One region of the Bradyrhizobium sp. WBOS08 genome, then DNA from elsewhere that is predicted to be linked to it. Evidence: riboswitches for the same ligand, from Rfam matches in the RefSeq annotation. Region 1 holds a riboswitch; the other holds the start of a gene.
What was found. A riboswitch is a leader RNA that binds a small molecule or an ion and turns the genes downstream of it on or off. The one in region 1 is predicted to bind S-adenosylmethionine.
Positions count from the first base shown of each region.

Region 2: linked by a shared signal. The riboswitch ahead of DCM80_RS15430 (homoserine O-acetyltransferase) and the one ahead of DCM80_RS14560 (O-succinylhomoserine sulfhydrylase) in region 1 are both predicted to bind S-adenosylmethionine.

Region 1 is NZ_CP028988.1:3,059,944-3,064,961, reverse strand. It holds gene DCM80_RS14575 (hypothetical protein) at 1-896, opposite strand, end outside; gene DCM80_RS14570 (PAS domain S-box protein) at 1,001-1,417, opposite strand; gene DCM80_RS14565 (2'-deoxycytidine 5'-triphosphate deaminase) at 1,523-2,659, opposite strand; SAM riboswitch at 2,740-2,819, shown strand; gene DCM80_RS14560 (O-succinylhomoserine sulfhydrylase) at 2,895-4,082, shown strand; gene DCM80_RS14555 (SGNH/GDSL hydrolase family protein) at 4,198-5,018, opposite strand, start outside.
Region 2 is NZ_CP028988.1:3,229,039-3,234,056, forward strand. It holds gene DCM80_RS15415 (prephenate/arogenate dehydrogenase family protein) at 1-798, opposite strand, end outside; gene hisC (histidinol-phosphate transaminase) at 795-1,892, opposite strand; gene DCM80_RS15425 (chorismate mutase) at 1,929-2,777, opposite strand; SAM riboswitch at 2,935-3,014, shown strand; gene DCM80_RS15430 (homoserine O-acetyltransferase) at 3,106-4,311, shown strand; gene metW (methionine biosynthesis protein MetW) at 4,314-4,976, shown strand.

The DNA.
Region 1 (5,018 bases):
CACGTCTGCTGGCGGACCTCGAAGGCACCTTCGGATCGTGCGGTCTCGACCGCATCATCCTGCGCGGCAAGCAGCGCGTTCAGGAACGCTGCGAATTCACCTGCCCCGCCGCGGCTCATCGCCAGCGCGGCGGCGACGTCATCGAAATATTGCATCCCGATCAGCTTGCCGGTGAGGCGCAGCAGGTGGCCGGCGTCTTCAGGCCCGAACAGCTGCACCATGACGGGCGCCGCGGTGCGCACATACTCCATCGCGTAATTGCGATAGGCTTTTTCCAGGCGCGGTTTCGGCCAGCTCGCCACGGGAAGCGCCGGCGCGGTCTTCGCATCGAACAGCGGCGCGTCGAGGTGGCGCGCGAACACCAGCCGCTGGTCCGGCTCGAGCGGATGATCGTATTGGTGATAGTAGCCTTCCAACCCGTCCTGGCCGTCGACGCTCTGCTTGGTGCAGACGAAGCCGAGCCTGAGATCGCCGAGGGCTGCGCCATTGTTGGCGTGCCAGCCGCGCAGCATCGCGCGCGAGACCTCGCCCGGCACACCGCAGATCGCGGTGCCCTTCCAGATCCAGCGCGGCGGCGGATAGCGGATCCAGGCCTTGGCGTCGCTCTCGTACATGTACTCGACATGCACGCCGCCGATCCAGTTCGAGAGATAGTGATATTGCGCGGCCGCCACCGCCGGCGGCAGATGATCGATCCCGAGCTTCGCAAGCCCCGGCAGGAAGCGCTCCTGCTGCTGGCGGCGAAACACGCGGAAGACGAACTCGGCAGCGTCAGCGGTGCCACGCCGCGTCACGACGGTGAGGATGAGCCCGGTGAAATATGCGTGATAGAGGTCGGCGACCGCGCGCCAGCGCTTCCATTGGGCTTCCTGCGCAGCGTCTACAGCGGCGGCCATGTTCGCTCCCGATCGTTGTTTCGATCGAGTGTGTCACCGCACCCCGCGGCAGGCAACATCACGCCCGTGCAGAGCGCCCTGCGCGATTGCCCGTCAATTCCGCATCACGAAGTTTGCGGCGGCGCCTTGGCCGCGCGCTCACGCTCGACCCGCTCGGTGACATCGCGCGCCATCGCCACGGATCCGAGGACGTTGCCGGCGGAATCCCGCACCAGGGCGAACGTCATCTCGATGTAGAGCTTGCGTCCGCTCTTGTGCAGCGCGCGGGTCAGCGTCGGCTTGCCCGCAAGCTTCATGCTGCCGCTGGCGAGCGCGGCCTCGAAGCCCTTCCAGTGCGCGGCGCGCAAATGCTCGGGAATGATCAGGTCCAGATTCTGGCCGAGCGCTTCCGCAGCGGAGAAGCCGAACAGGGCCGCCGCGGCACCGTTCCAGCGCATGATCGTTCCCGAGCGATCCGAATAGATCAGCGCATCCGCAACGCCTTCGGCGATCCTTGCATCGAGTTCGGATGGATTGGTCATGTGGTCACCTCGTAGCCCGGATGAAGCGCAGCGTAGTCCGGGATCGTGCCACAAGTGCAACCGCCCCGGATTTCGCTTCCGCTCTATCCGGGCTACAGGATCGGGCTACACCCGAAAATGCTTCGATAGTTTGAGACCCTGGGCCTGGTAGTTGGAACCGATGCGCTGGCCGTACATTGCATCAGGGCGGGCCAGCATCTTCTCGTAGACGAGACGGCCGACGATCTGGCCGTGCTCGAGGATGAACGGCACTTCGCGCGAGCGCACCTCCAGCACGGCGCGCGATCCTAGTCCGCCGGCGCCGGCATAGCCGAAGCCGGGATCGAAGAATCCGGCGTAATGCACCCGGAACTCGCCGACCAGGGGATCGAACGGCACCATCTCCGCGGCGTAGTCGGGCGGCACCTGCACGGCTTCCTTCGAGGCGAGGATGTAGAACTCGCCGGGATCGAGGATCAGGCTGCCGTCGGGACGGGCCGACATCGGCTCCCAGAAGTCCTCCACCGCATAGCCGGAGCGGCGATCGACGTCGACGACGCCGGTGTGACGCTTGGCGCGATAACCGACGAAGCCGCCCGCTTTCTCGCCGGACAGGTCGACGGAGACGGCAACGCCACCCGACAGATCGGCGTCGTCGACATCGACCAGACGCTCGGCGGCGTGCAAGCCGTCGAGCTCGTCGGCGTTGAGAATGGCATCACCGGTGCGGAAGCGCACCTGGGACAGGCGCGAGCCCTCGCGCACCAGGACCGGGAACGTCTTCGGGCTGATCTCGGCATAGAGCGGGCCGTGATAGCCGGCGCCGATCATGTCGAAGCGGCGGGTGCCGTCGGCGATCACGCGGGTGAAGACATCGAGTCGGCCGGTGGAGCTCTTGGGGTTCGCGGCGGCGACGATCTCCGGCGGCAGCGCGAGGCTTTCCAGCAGCGGCACGATGTAGACGCAGTTGGTCTCCAGCACCGCGCCGTCGGCGAGGCTGAACTCGTGCAGCTTCAGCTCGTCGATGCGCTCGGCGACGGTGGCGCCGGGACCGGGCAGGAAGCTGGCGCGGACGCGATAGGCGATGTCGCCGAGACGCAGATCGAGGCTCGCCGGCTGGATCTGGCTCTCGACGAAGTCGTAGGCGGGCCGGATGAGCCCCGCCTCCGCCATCGCCGCGATCATGCGGTCGGGCAGGATACCATTGGCGTCGGGCGCGACCGTGAACGTCAACCGGGGGTCCTCATCAGGGGTCAGATGCATCCGGACAGGCCGGAAATACAGGTCTTTTACGGCTATCCGATGGACGCCTTGACGGAAAGGGCATTGCCGAATATGAGCATCACTTATCCCGTGGTGATTTGAGCCGGCCGGCTTGCAGCCACGTTAAATAAGTCGCTAAACAGGCCGGGGACCTCTGTGATCCCGGCCCGTGGAGATATCCAGGCCGGTTTTTTTGTGACCGCTTTCGACGAGGCGGTCATGTCGGAGGTACCCTATGTCGAAGTCGACCGCCAACTACCGCCCCGAAACCCGCCTGGTTCATTCCGGCACCCTGCGCTCGCAATATGGCGAGACCTCGGAGGCGCTGTTCCTGACCCAGGGCTATGTCTACGACACCGCCGAGCAATGCGAGGCGCGGTTCAAGGGCGAGGACCCCGGCTTCATCTATTCGCGCTATTCCAATCCCACCATCGCGATGTTCGAGCGCCGCATGATCGAGCTCGAAGGCGCCGAGGCCGCCCGCTCGGCGGCGACAGGCATGGCCGCGGTGACGACCGCGATCCTGGCACCGCTCAAGGCCGGCGATCACGTCGTGGCCTCCCGCGCGCTGTTCGGCTCGTGCCTCTACGTCGTGCAGGACCTGTTGCCGCGCTACGGCATCGAGACCACGCTGGTCGACGGGCTCGATCTCGACCAATGGCACCGCGCGCTCCGGCCCAACACCAAGACGTTCTTCCTGGAGAGCCCGACCAACCCGACGCTCGACGTGCTCGACATTCCCTCGATCGCCGAGATCGCGCACAAGGGCGGGGCGCGGCTCGTCGTCGACAACGTGTTCGCAACCCCAATCTGGCAAAGCCCGCTCGCGCTCGGGGCCGACGTCGTGGTCTATTCGGCGACCAAGCACATCGACGGCCAGGGCCGCTGCCTCGGCGGCATCATCCTGTCCTCGGAAGCCTTCATCGCCGAGCACATCCACAATTTCATGCGGCAGACCGGGCCGTCGATCTCGCCGTTCAACGCCTGGGTCCTGCTCAAGGGCCTGGAGACGCTGGGCGTGCGGGTGCGCGCGCAGACCGAGACCGCTTCGCGCATCGCCGAGGTGCTGGCGAGCCACCCGAAGATTTCGCGGCTGGTCTATCCCGGCCGCGCCGATCATCCCCAGGCCGCATTGGTGAAAAAGCAGATGCGCGGCGGCTCGACGCTGGTCGGCTTCGAGGTCAAGGGCGGCAAAGCGGCCGCGTTCCGCGTGCTCAACGCGCTGAAGCTTGCGAGGATCTCGAACAATCTCGGCGACGCCAAGAGCCTCGTCACGCATCCGGCGACCACGACGCATCAGCGCCTGAAGCCGGAAGACCGCGCAGCGCTCGGCATCGGCGAAGGCTTCATTCGCTTCTCGGCAGGGCTCGAGCATGCCGACGATCTGATCGAGGATCTCACCACGGCGCTGGAGCAGGCGTGAAGCGAGGCGAGGTCTCGTAGGGTGGATTAGCCGAAGGCGTAATCCACCTCTTCTGCATCCGCGGAGACAGACAGTGGTGGGTTACGGCTTCGCCTAACCCACCCTACGCACCCTCTTACATCGGCCGATACGTTCTCACGTCGGCCGGCACGTTCACGCCCAGCTTGATCTGGCCGACCGAGCGGATGATGTCGTCGCCGAGCAGCTGGGCGAAGCAGGCATAGCCCCAATCGTTCATGTGCAGGCCGTCGGCGATCACGAAGCCCTCGACCGGAATGGCCTGCTTCTCGTGCCAGTCACGCATCACCTCAAAGCGCGGGAAGATTCCGACGTGACGGAGCTCGGCGACCTTGCCGAGCAGCTTCACCATCTTGCCGGCGCTCTCGGCGCGCTGGTTGACGGCCGGCGAATATTGCGGATCGACCAGCACGATGTCGGCGCCGCCCGCGGCCTGGATGCGGCTGATGCCGTCCTCCACCATCTTGGCGGTTTCGCCGGGATCGAGATTGCGCAGCACGGCGTTGGTGCCGACCTGCCAGATCACGAGATCCGGATGCATGTCGATCACCTGCGTCTGAAGGCGCTTCATCATCTCGGGCGCGTCCTCGCCGCCGACACCGGCATTGATGACGCTGATGTCGGCGGTCGGATAGTGCCGGCGCAGCTGCGCGGCGAGACGATTGGGGTAATTGAACTCCGGCGAGCTCGCGCCGAATCCTTGAGTCGAGGACGAGCCGAACGCGACGATGACGACGGGCAGCCCGGCGACGAGCTTGCCCGCGACGTGCGGCAGCGAGCCCATCGCCTTCGAACCGCCCTTCGGCGGCTGGCAGGGCACGCGGTTGAAGATGTCGCTGGCGGACTTGGCGGCCTGCTTCACCTTGTCGATGGCACGCGCCGTGATGCCGCGCTGCTCGGGCGAGGTCGCGGCGACGG
Region 2 (5,018 bases), 170 kb from region 1:
CGCGCGCGTGAGCTTGGCGAGATCCTCGGTGAAGGTGCCGAGCATCTCCAGCACGGCCTCCTTGTTGGCGAGGAAGACGTCGCGCCACATCGTCGGATCGGAGGCCGCGATGCGGGTGAAATCGCGGAAGCCGCCGGCGGAGAACTTGATGACCTCCGACTCCGTCACCTGCGCCAGCTCGTCGGCGGTGCCGACGATGGTGTAGGCGATCAGATGCGGCAGATGGCTGGTGATGGCGAGCACGAGATCGTGATGATCCGGCGTCATCACCTCGACCTTGGCTCCCATCGCCGCCCAGAACGCGCGCAGGCGATCGGTCGCCGCGGCGTCGACGCCTTCGGGCGGGGTCAGGATGCACCACCGGTTGATGAAGAGCTCGGCGAAACCTGAATCCGGCCCCGAATGCTCGGTGCCCGCCACCGGGTGCGCCGGCACGAAATGAACGGTCTTCGGCAGATGTGGCGCCATGTCCCTGACGATCGCGCCCTTGACCGAGCCGACGTCGGAGACAACAGCACCGGGCTTCAAATGCGCGGCAATCTCCTGCGCCACCGGCCCGCAGGCGCCGACGGGAATGCAGAGGATGACGAGATCGGCATCCTTCACCGCTTCCGCATTGGTCGCCACCACCTTGTCGACGATACCAAGCTCCATCACCCGCGCGCGCGTCTTCTCCGAGCGCGCGGTGGTGACGATCTCGCCAGCCAGGCCCTGGAGCTTCGCAGCGCGCGCGATCGAGCCGCCGATCAGGCCGAAGCCGATCAGCGCGATGCGCTGGAAATGCGCCTGCTCGCTCATTTGCCGGCCAAGAAGTCGCGCAAGGCGTCGACCACGAGGCGGTTGGCCTCCTCGGTGCCGATGGTCATGCGCAGCGAATGCGGCAGGCCGTAGTTCTTCAGGCCGCGCAGCACGAGGCCGCGCCTGGTGAGGAAGGCGTCGGCGTCGTCGGCGGTCCTGCCCTTGTCGGTCGGAAAGTGGATCAGCACGAAATTGGCGACGCTCGGCGTCACCTTCAATCCGAGCTTGCCGATCTCCTCGGTCAGCCAGTTGCGCCAGGTCTCGGTGAATTGCTTCGACATCGCCTGATGCGCGGTGTCCTCGATCGCGGCGACCGCGGCATACATCGCCGGCGTCGACACGTTGAAGGGGCCGCGGATGCGGTTGACGGCGTCGATGATGTGCTCGGGGCCGAACATCCAGCCGATACGCAGCGCAGCGAGGCCGTGGATCTTGGAGAAGGTGTGGGTCACCACCGTGTTCTCGGTGGTGGCGACGAGCTCGATCCCCATCTCGTAGTCGTTGCGCGAGACGTAGTCGCAATAGGCGGCGTCCAGCACCAGCAGCACGTGCGAGGGCAGGCCGGCGCGCAGCCGCTTGACCTCGTCGAACGGGATGTAAGTGCCGGTCGGGTTGTTGGGGTTGGCGAGCCAGACCAGCTTGGTCTTCGGCGTCACCGCCTTGAGGATGGCATCGACGTCGCAGGTGAGATCCTTCTCCTGCGCGATGACGTTCTTGGCGCCGACCGCCATGGTCGCGATCGGGTAGACCAGGAAGCCGTGCGTCGTAGAGATCGCCTCGTCGCCGTGGCTGAGATAGGTGTGGGCGAGCAGATTGAGGATCTCGTCCGAGCCGGCGCCGCAGATGATGCGGTTGGGATCGAGCCCGAAGGAGCGGCCGATCGCCTCGCGCAGCACGCGCGAGGTGCCTTCCGGATAGTCTTCCAGGTGGTCCGCCACGCGCTTGAACGCCTCGATCGCCATGGGCGAGGGCCCGAACGGCGTCTCGTTGGCGGACAGCTTGAAGACCTTGCGGCCCGGTTCGGCGACCGGGCTCTTGCCGGGCGTATAGGGCGCAATATCGAGAATGCCGGGATTCGGCACGGGGCGGGACATCTTGAACTCCGAAAATGGCAGGGCGTGGTGCGCGGTTTACGATTTCGCCCCGGTCGGGGGCACCGTATAGCGCGTTGCGTGGCTGCCGACGAGGGCCACGGAGCGCACGGAGGCCCCCGCCTCGATCAGGGCAGCCCTGATCTTGTCGATACTGGTCGCGCTTGTGACCGAGACCAGCAGCGCTGCGCCGTCGAAGGCGGTATCGGGCACCGCCACGATCTCGGCGAGCGGCGACAGCGCGCGCGCGACCTCGGCGTTCCACCCGGAGACGCGCACGCTGAAGGTCTCGACCTCGGTCACCAAAGCGCTGTCGGCGACGCGCGAGATCGCGAAGACCGGCAATGCGGCGGGATGGTCGGCGCGTTCGATGAAAGGCATTCGCGCGATGATCTTCGGCGCGCCCTCCGCTTCCAGCTCCAGCCACCACGGCGTGCGGCTCGAGGTCGCCGAGACCAGTGCCAGGTCACCCCTGGATTTTGCCGCCGCTTCCACCGCGGCCTGCGCGCTGAAATGCGCGACGTAAGGCACGGTGAAGCCGAAATGGAAGCGCGCAGAATCGCGCATCGCCGGCTCGCTCACCGAGACGTCGGCATGCACGGAGAACGGCGCCTGCACATAGGTGAAGGTCGAGATGATGACGCGCCAGATGCTTTCGACCGTGTCGAGCGGCAGGATGCCGCGATGGCGCCGCACGAGGTCGCGCATCATCGCGGCCTCGCGCGCGGGCCGGAACGCCGAGCCGACCTCCTGGGTCTGCTTCACCTGGATCAGGCGGTCGATGATGTCGCCGCGCTGCATCAGCAGGCGATGCATGCCCTCGTCGATCGCGTCGATCTCCTTGCGCAGTTCCTGCAGCGATGGCGGCGCGGGCGGACGTTGGGACATGTCTGGCTGTCGATCGTTTCGAATGGGGAATGTCCTGATTAGGCAGTCGGGGCGGCGAAAGCAAAGAGAAATGACGTCCTTCTCCTTCGACGCGGCAGGGGCGAATTGAGCCGATCCGGGCCGCGACTTGACGAAAACCGCCCAAGACGGTAGCTTTTGCCCGTTCTGTGGTCATTTGAGCCGGCCGGCTTGCAGCCACGTTAAAAAACTCGCTAAACAGGCCGGGGACGCTTCCGATCCCGGCCGAACCTATCGTTCAGGCCGGGTTTTTCATGGCCTGATGCAAGTGGCGATCAAGCGTTTGATCGCAAACGAGGTCGATGGTCAGATGGGTGGCGTCAAGTCGATACCGAGTCCTGCGATCAGCGCCGACGAGCGGTCGCATGAGGTGGATCATCCGAGCTCGCAGGTTGCGCATTTCGGCGCCGACCAGCCGCTGCGGCTCGATTGCGGCGTCGATCTCTCACCGTTCCAGATCGCCTACCAGACCTATGGCGAGCTCAATGCCGATCGCTCCAACGCGGTCCTGATCTGCCATGCCCTGACCGGCGATCAGCATGTCGCCAATGTCCATCCCGTCACCGGCAAGCCGGGCTGGTGGGAGACGCTGGTCGGCCCCGGTCGGCCCATCGACCCCAAGCACTACTTCATCATCTGCTCCAACGTGATCGGCGGCTGCATGGGCTCGACCGGGCCGGCGTCGATCAATCCCGCCACCGGCAAGGTCTGGGGGCTCGATTTTCCCGTCATCACCATCCCCGACATGGTGCGCGCGCAGGCGATGCTGATCGACCGGCTCGGCATCGACACGCTGTTCGCGGTCGTCGGCGGCTCGATGGGCGGCATGCAGGTGCTGCAATGGACTGCGGCCTATCCTAGCCGCGTGTACTCCGCGCTGGCGATCGCCTGCGCAACGCGGCACTCGGCGCAGAACATCGCCTTCCACGAGCTCGGCCGCCAGGCCGTGATGGCCGATCCCGATTGGCACGGCGGCGGCTATGCCGATCACGGCATCCATCCGCATCGCGGGCTCGCGGTGGCGCGCATGGCGGCGCACATCACCTATCTCTCCGACGCGGCGCTGCATCGCAAGTTCGGCCGGCGCATGCAGGATCGCGAGCTGCCGACCTTTTCGTTCGACGCCGACTTCCAGGTCGAATCCTATCTGCGCTACCAGGGCTCCTCCTTCGTCGAGCGCTTCGATGCCAACTCCTATCTCTATCTGACGCGCGCGATGGACTATTTCGACATCGCGGCCGACCATGGCGGGGTGCTGGCGAAAGCGTTCGCCGACATCAAGACCCGCTTCTGCGTCGTCTCCTTCACCAGCGACTGGCTGTTTCCGACCTCGGAATCGCGCGCGCTGGTGCATGCGCTGAACGCCTCGAGCGCGCGCGTGTCGTTCGCGGAGATCGAGACCGATCGCGGACACGACGCCTTCCTGCTCGACGTGCCCGAATTCTTCGACATCTCCCGCGCCTTCCTGCAATCGGCCGGCAAGGCGCGCGGGCTCACCGGCAGGAAGGACGGCTAGCGATGTCTGTACAGGAAGTGCTGCCGCTCGGCGGCCTTGCGGCGGGGCAGCCCGGCCAGTTTCGCGCCGATCACCTGCTGGTCGCCGAGATGGTCAAGCCGGGCTCGAAGGTGCTCGATGTCGGCTGCGGCGAGGGCGATCTGTTGCAGCTGCTGGAGACGCGCGGCATCGACGGCCGCGGCATCGAGCTGTCGCGCGAGGGCGTCAACCGCTGCGTCGCCAAGGGTCTTGCGGTGGTGCAGGGCGACGCCGACACCGACCTAGTCAACTATCCGGATGACGCCTTCGACTATGTGATCCTGTCGCAGACGCTGCAGGCGACGCGGCAGCCGCGCGTGGTGCTGGAGAATCTGCTGCGCATCGGCCGAAGAGCCATCGTCTCGTTCCCGAATTTCGGGTTCTGGAAGATGCGGCTCCAGCTCCTGGTCGGCGGCCACATGCCGCGCACCGAGAACCTGCCGGCGACCTGGTACGACACCGCCAACATCCATTTCTGCACCATCAAGGATTTCGTGCAGCTCTGCGCCGAGATCAACGTCAAGATGGAACGTTCGGTGGCGCTCGATCTCTACGGCCGCCCGGTGCCGCTGAACCTGCCCTGGTGGGTGTGGAACATGTTCGGCGAGCAGGCGGTGTTTCTGCTGAGCCGGGGTGGGGGCAAGTAGTCTCTCTTCGTCATTCCGGGGCGATGCGAAGCATCGAGCTAG